One region of the Streptomyces sp. NPDC086777 genome, then DNA from elsewhere that is predicted to be linked to it. Evidence: riboswitches for the same ligand, from Rfam matches in the RefSeq annotation. Region 1 holds a riboswitch; each other region holds the start of a gene.

Region 1 (2,255 bases):
CGGCAGTGACTCCAAGGCCGACGCATCCGGCAAGTCGAACAAGACGGGCAAGTCGGAATCCTCCGGCTCCGATTCCGGCTCCGGCGCCTCGAAGGCGAGCGAGAGTCCCGTCATCTCCGGGTCCGACAAGTCGGACAGTTCGTGGCGGACCGGCGGTTCCTGGAGCCTGGTCGACACGGGCGCCGTGAGCGGCGGCGGCAAGCACCGCGGCGACTCGGCGGACGAAAGTGTGACAAACGGTCAGAGTGACACCTCCTCCGGCCGGCATGCCTCCGGTGGCGGCGACACCTACACCGTCCACGACGGCGACACCCTCGCCTCCATCGCCGACTCCCTTGGTCTCGACGGCGGATGGCGCGCGCTCTATGCCGCGAACAAGGCCGACATCGGCTCCGACCCGAACGCCATCGCCCCCGGTCAGACCCTGAAACTCGGTACCGAATAGGGCGAAAGGCGGCGGGAGTTGGCGCCCCGCTTCGGGCTGAATGTCCGTTCTGGTGAAAGTGTGGGATGAGTCTCAGAAGCCCTGATCATCTTTGAAATTCACCTGATCGCCTGTTTACGGTCGAGGCCGCTCGTCACCACGAGCCCCGGCCGTCGCAACGCCGAGTCCTGCCAGCGGCCACCCGGGAACAGTCGTCGCGTCATGCGCCGTAGGCAGGAGCGGGGGACCCAAGGTAAGTGCCGGGACCGGTGGTTGAGGCCGCCGATCCGGCTCGGGGTGAAGCCGCGCACCGACACACGGGTGTGCGGCCGGGCAACTCAACCGGCCCGAACCCGACAGCTCACCTCGCAGGCGTCGGTGAGGGGATCGATCCATGCTGTTCTCCGGCAAGGGCAAGCACCGTCGTCCGTCCAAGGCCGTCCGCGCCATCGCTGTCGCCGGTGTCACCGGCGTCGCCGTCGCGGCCCCGCTGATGGCGGCCGGCAGCGCCTCCGCCGCCACCGCCTCCGAGTGGGACGCCGTCGCCCAGTGCGAGTCCGGCGGCAACTGGGCCATCAACACCGGCAACGGCTACTACGGCGGTCTGCAGTTCTCCGCCTCGACCTGGGCCGCGTACGGCGGCACGCAGTACGCCGCGCAGGCCAACCAGGCCACCAAGGCGCAGCAGATCGAGATCGCCGAGAAGGTCCTCGGCGCCCAGGGCAAGGGTGCCTGGCCGGTCTGCGGCACGGGCCTGTCCGGCGCCACCTACACCGGCAGCGGCTCCAGCAGCTCCTCCAGCTCCAGCTCGTCGGGCAGCAGCACCAGCACCCGCTCGACCGACACCCAGGCCGCCTCCCGCTCCGCCGAGCGCCCGGCCGCCAAGAAGACCGTCACCACCCCGGCCGGCAAGAAGGTCAAGAAGGGCGACGGCGAGTACAAGGTCGTCAAGGGCGACACCCTCAGCTCGATCGCCGAGAAGCACAAGGTCAAGGGCGGCTGGCAGGCGCTGTTCAAGCTGAACAAGGACATCGTCGAGGACGCCGACTTCATCTACCCGGGCCAGCAGCTGCACCTGAAGTAGGACACCTGACGCAGCCCGCGGAGCGGCCACCGAAAGTGCTGGGCGATGCCCAGCCGAACCACAGCTCCCCCATAGCCGTGGTCCCCATAGTGGAGACCACGTGAGGGTCACCCCCGTCCCCCACGGACCCCCGTCCCGGTGCGTTTTCCCCCGAACGCACCGGGGCGGGGTTTCTCTTTGCCGCCGGGCCGCCGTCCCCTTCTTGGCCCGCTCTTCTCCCGTTCTTCATCGGGACCCCCTTTGTTCCGCACGTGAACAATGAGTACCGTCTGTATGTCCACGGGCCGGTCGGTCGTGCCGGCCGACGGCCCCGGGACGGTTAGGCTCTAGTCGCAAGGCTGAGCAAGGGCCGACGAGGCCCGCGTGCGCCCCGCACAACCAGCGTCACATCCCAAGAAGGAGATGCTCGTGCCGTCCATCGACGTCGTCGTAGCCCGGGAAATCCTGGACTCCCGAGGCAACCCCACGGTCGAGGTCGAGGTCGGCCTCGACGACGGCAGCACGGGTCGTGCCGCCGTTCCGTCCGGCGCCTCCACCGGTGCCTTCGAGGCCATCGAGCTCCGTGACGGCGACCCCAACCGCTACCAGGGCAAGGGTGTCGAGAAGGCCGTCCTCGCCGTCATCGAGCAGATCGGCCCGGAGCTCGTCGGCTACGACGCCACCGAGCAGCGCCTGATCGACCAGGCCATGTTCGACCTGGACGCCACCGACAACAAGGGCTCGCTCGGCGCCAACGCCATCCTCGGC
Region 2 (2,255 bases), on a different contig from region 1:
GAACCGCTCGGCCACCTCGTCGGGGTCGGTGCCGGGGCGGATGATGTCGTTGCCGCCCGCGCAGAAGGAGACCAGGTCCGGGGCCAGCTCCAGGGCCTGCGGCACCTGGTCCGCCACGATCTGGTCGAGCAGTTTCCCGCGTACGGCGAGGTTGGTGTAACTGAAGTCGCCCTCGGGCCGCCGGTCGGACAGCAGTACCGCGAACCGGTCTGCCCAGCCGACGAACGCCCCGTCGGGTCCGGGGTCTCCCACGCCCTCGGTGAAGCTGTCCCCCACCGCCGCGTACGACCCGATCACTGATGCATTGTCACTCTTCGAATCGTCTCCCACGTCGCACCATGATTCACCTTCGGCTGTGACCTACGCGACCGTAATAAGGGGTTGACGCTCGGTGAGATAAGACACCCTTAAATACTTTTCCAATCGTGGAATACGCCTCCGACCACCGGCGTTGACGTGTCAACCGGAAACGGGGCCGCGCATGGGGCGGCCCCGTCGACGCCGCTGAGCGGTCCCGGGTCAGCCGACGGTGACGCCCTTGGCGCGCAGGTAGGCGACCGGGTCCACGTCCGAGCCGTAGTCGGGGGTGGTGCGGATCTCGAAGTGCAGGTGGGGGCCGGTCACGTTGCCGGTGGCGCCGGAGAGGCCGATCTGCTGGCCGGCGGTCACGGTCTGACCGACCGAGACGGACAGGGCGGAGAGGTGGCCGTACTGGGCGTAGTAGCCGTCGGCGAGCCGGACGACGACCTGGTTGCCGTAGGCGCCGCCCCAGCCGGCCGTGACGACCGTACCGGTGCCGACGGCCTTGACCGGGGTGCCGGTCGGGACGACGAAGTCGACGCCGGTGTGGTATCCGCTGGACCACATGCTGCCGGCCACGTGGTAGCCGGTGCCGATGGCTCCACCGGTGACCGGGAGGCCGAAGCCCGAGGCGACCTCGGCCGAACCGCCCGAGTCCTCCGAGGCGGAGGACGAGGAGGGCGAGGACGAGGACGGGGTGGACGACCGCGGGTTCGGCTGCGTCTCGGGACGGGAGCCGGAGTCCGTCGGCGCGGCGTGCCGGCCGCCGAGCGTGAGCCTGAGTCCGGGGTGGATCAGCGAGGGGTTGTCGCCGACCGCCTGCCGGTTGTCGGCGTAGAGCCGGTGCCAGCCACCGCGGACGTTCTGGTCGCGGGCGATCTTCGAGAGATAGTCACCGGGCACCACCGTGTAGGTCCGCGGTGCGGAATGCGCGGCGCCGGAATTGCCCACGGGCGCCTCCTGCACCGCGGCCTTCTCGACCACGGGAAGCGACTGGGTGGTCTTTTCGGAAAGGGACTGCGTGGTGGCCGCGTGGGCGCCGGCGGCCCCCATGAGCGGCAGAGCCAGCGCGGCGCCACCGGTTCCGGCGACGGCCATGGAACGGGTGAGGCGCTGGGACCTGGGACGGCGGTGCTTACCCTTCGCGGGCATGGCGCATTCCTCTCCGGCGCCTGCGAGGTGAGCTGTCGGGTTCGGGCTGGAGCTGCCCGGCCACGCCGGAAGACGTGGCTACACCCCTAGCCGTCCCGGGAACCGGAACAGGCGTTCATACCTGGTGGGTCCCCCGCTCCTGCCGGGCACGGGTGAGTGTGTGTGGGGACTCCGGGCGGCGGCAGGATTCGGCGTTCCGACCGGATGTGAGGCGAACGTAAGCGAGTGGGACGGACGTGGACAAGCACCAAATTCCCGCCCTCCGGTTCCGACTTGATCCGTTACCGGAAATTCCGGTCACCCTCTGTGAATTCCACCCGATCCGGATTTCCAATTCGCCTGCGGGACATCGGTATTACGTGAGCATGCCGCGCGACGGACGGTCACGAATATGACCCTCCTCACGCACGTCACACCACGTCGGTTTATTGCGCCACAAACTCCAACAAACAAGGCAATTCGGGCAGGCGGGTCAGATCCGACGGAGCCGGAAGACCGCCGCATCCAGGTCACCCTTCAGCCCGGTGTGCAACCCGTGGTGCAACAGCACGGCACCCCGGTGCACTTCGCCCGTTTCGCGGCATTCGTACGCCGCGGCCGGGTCGAGCCCCCGCAGCCGCAGCGCCGGCACCGGCTCGCCGTAGCTCTGCGCCTGCAGCCAGGCCAGGACGACGGTGTCGTCGCCGAGGGTGTACTGCACCGCGCTGAGCCCGCCGGCCGGCGGCCGCAGCCGGAACTGCTCGCCGCGCTGCACCTGGGGCCGGATCTCCTTGTAGAGCTCCACCCAGCGGCCGGCCTCGGCC
Region 3 (2,255 bases), on a different contig from region 1:
CTGCTCATCGGCCGCGTCGGCCCCGACCGGCACGACCGCGTCTGGGCCGCCCAGGTGCTCGGCACCTACTGCCTGGGCGGCACCCTCACCTCCCGCCTGGACCGCGTCCTGCGCGAGGAGAAGGGCTACACCTACGGCGTCCGTTCCTTCGGGCAGGTCCTGCGGTCCGCCCCCGACGGCTCCGGCGCCTCGATGCTCGCCATCAGCGGCTCCGTGGACACCCCGAACACCGGCCCGGCCCTGTCGGACCTGTGGGCGGTGCTGCGCACGCTCGCCGCCGAGGGCCTCACGGACGCCGAGCGTGACGTGGCCGTGCAGAACCTCGTCGGGGTGGCGCCGCTCAAGTACGAGACGGCGGCGGCCGTCGCGGCCACCCTGGCCGACCAGGTCGAGCAGTACCTGCCCGACGACTTCCAGGCCACGCTGTACCGCCAACTCGCCGCCACCGGCACCGTGGAGGCCACCGCGGCGGTCGTGAACGCCTTCCCGGTGGACCGCCTGGTGACGGTCCTCGTCGGGGACGCGGCGCAGATCAAGGAGCCCGTGGAGGCGCTCGGGATCGGCGAAGTAACGGTCGTCACGGCCGAGTAGCGGCACGCGCGTGTGCGGAGCCCTGGTGACCGCCTGGCCACCAGGGCTCTGGAATGTCCGGATTGGGGCGGAGGTTGCCTGTCTGCCCTGTGGGATGCGCGACAAAAACGGTGATTCGTTTGAGCATTGAAGGCGGGCCCTCGTAGGTTCTTCCGGGCTGTCCGTCAGACATCGCGCCGCGTCCGCGGCACCGGACAGCCATCGCCGAGTCCCCGTACGGCGCGAGCCAGGGGAGCCGGGGACCCATGCAGTCCCTGGGGTGAATCGGGCGCCCGCGCGTGTCGCGAGGGGGCCCGTAGGAGACCTTCCTGCTCCGAACCCGTCAGCTAACCCGGTAGGCGAGAGGGAAGGAAAGGACCAGCCTCTACATGGCGTTCATGTGCGCCTCCGGGAAGCACCGTCGTCCCGGCCGGGTGAAGCGCACCACCGCGCAGGCCGCCGGTATCGCGGCCCTCACCACCACGGGTGTGATCGGCACCGTCTCCGCCGCCCCGGCGCTCGCCGCCGAGAACTCCGTGGAGCAGACCGGCCTCACCCCGGTCATCACGATCAGCGACTCCGTCGCCGAGCAGATCGACGCCCAGGCCGCCGCCCAAAAGGCGGTCGCCGAGCGCAAGGCGGCCGAGGAGGCCGCCCGCAAGAAGGCCGCGGAGCAGGCCGCGAAGGAGCGCGCGGCCAAGGTGCGCGCCGCCCGCGAGGCCGAGCGCAAGCGCCTCAACACCTTCGTCGCGCCGATCAGCGACTCCTACGTCTCCACCGGCTACGAGACCGGCGGCTCCCTGTGGTCGTCCGGCTCCCACACCGGCATCGACTTCCACGCCGCGAGCGGCACGGTCGTGCACGCGGTCGGCGTCGGCACGGTCGTCTCCACCGGCTGGGGCGGGGCGTACGGCAACGAGATCGTCATCAAGATGGCCGACGGCATGTACACCCAGTACGGCCACCTCTCGTCCGTCGGCGTCTCGGTGGGGCAGAAGGTCACCCCGGGCCAGCAGATCGGCCTCTCCGGCGCGACCGGCAACACGACCGGTCCGCACCTCCACTTCGAGGCCCGTACGACCCCCGAGTACGGCTCCGACGTCGACCCGGTGGCCTACCTGCGCAAGCACGGCGTGAACGTCTGAGAGAGCTGGACGCGGGTCCGGTGCCGAGAACGACGAGGGGGTTGCGATGCGTGCGCCGGGCGCGGGTACGTCGTGGCTGGTCGCCCAGTTCCCCGCGCCCCTTTCAGGGGCACTGTGCTTGACGCCCCTGAGAGGGGCGAGAGCAACCCCTACGCACCCGCACCCGTCCGGCGACGACAACCCGTGAGATCTTCCGAAGCCCCGGCCTCTGCGCCGGGGCTTTCGTCGTTTTCGTGCCGCCACTGTCCAAAATATATCCCTGGATTCCGGCCCCCCTTCGGAAATTCCGGCTCATTGCAATAGAGTCACGGAACGGGCGCCACTCGGCGGCGTTTCGCGGGGATTAAGACGGAGGTCGGACATGCGTATTCCGGCGCACTCGGTATGCACGGCGATCCGGGACGACATCGTCGCGGGTGTCTACGAGCGCGGCAGCCGGCTCACCGAGGAACTCCTGGCCCGCCGCTACGGGGTCTCGCGGGTGCCCGTCCGTGAGGCCCTGCGCACCCTGGAGGCGGAGGGCTTCGTGGTGACGCGCCG

The links. A riboswitch is a leader RNA that binds a small molecule or an ion and turns the genes downstream of it on or off. The one in region 1 is predicted to bind cyclic di-AMP.
Positions count from the first base shown of each region.
Region 2: it holds a riboswitch for cyclic di-AMP, as region 1 does, so the genes downstream of both, AB0472_RS18080 (LysM peptidoglycan-binding domain-containing M23 family metallopeptidase) here and AB0472_RS40265 (transglycosylase family protein) in region 1, are expected to answer to the same signal.
Region 3: it holds a riboswitch for cyclic di-AMP, as region 1 does, so the genes downstream of both, AB0472_RS24835 (M23 family metallopeptidase) here and AB0472_RS40265 (transglycosylase family protein) in region 1, are expected to answer to the same signal.

Region 1 covers NZ_JBFBJI010000048.1:41,099-43,353, reverse strand. Annotated here, with positions in the region: gene AB0472_RS40270 (transglycosylase family protein) at 1-445, shown strand, start outside; cyclic di-AMP (ydaO/yuaA leader) riboswitch at 640-814, shown strand; gene AB0472_RS40265 (transglycosylase family protein) at 819-1,508, shown strand; gene eno (phosphopyruvate hydratase) at 1,911-2,255, shown strand, end outside.
Region 2 covers NZ_JBFBJI010000011.1:183,953-186,207, forward strand. Annotated here, with positions in the region: gene AB0472_RS18075 (SGNH/GDSL hydrolase family protein) at 1-297, opposite strand, end outside; gene AB0472_RS18080 (LysM peptidoglycan-binding domain-containing M23 family metallopeptidase) at 520-1,452, opposite strand; cyclic di-AMP (ydaO/yuaA leader) riboswitch at 1,457-1,617, opposite strand; gene AB0472_RS18085 (alpha-galactosidase) at 1,925-2,255, opposite strand, start outside.
Region 3 covers NZ_JBFBJI010000018.1:56,807-59,061, reverse strand. Annotated here, with positions in the region: gene AB0472_RS24840 (pitrilysin family protein) at 1-591, shown strand, start outside; cyclic di-AMP (ydaO/yuaA leader) riboswitch at 784-947, shown strand; gene AB0472_RS24835 (M23 family metallopeptidase) at 960-1,715, shown strand; gene AB0472_RS24830 (GntR family transcriptional regulator) at 2,077-2,255, shown strand, end outside.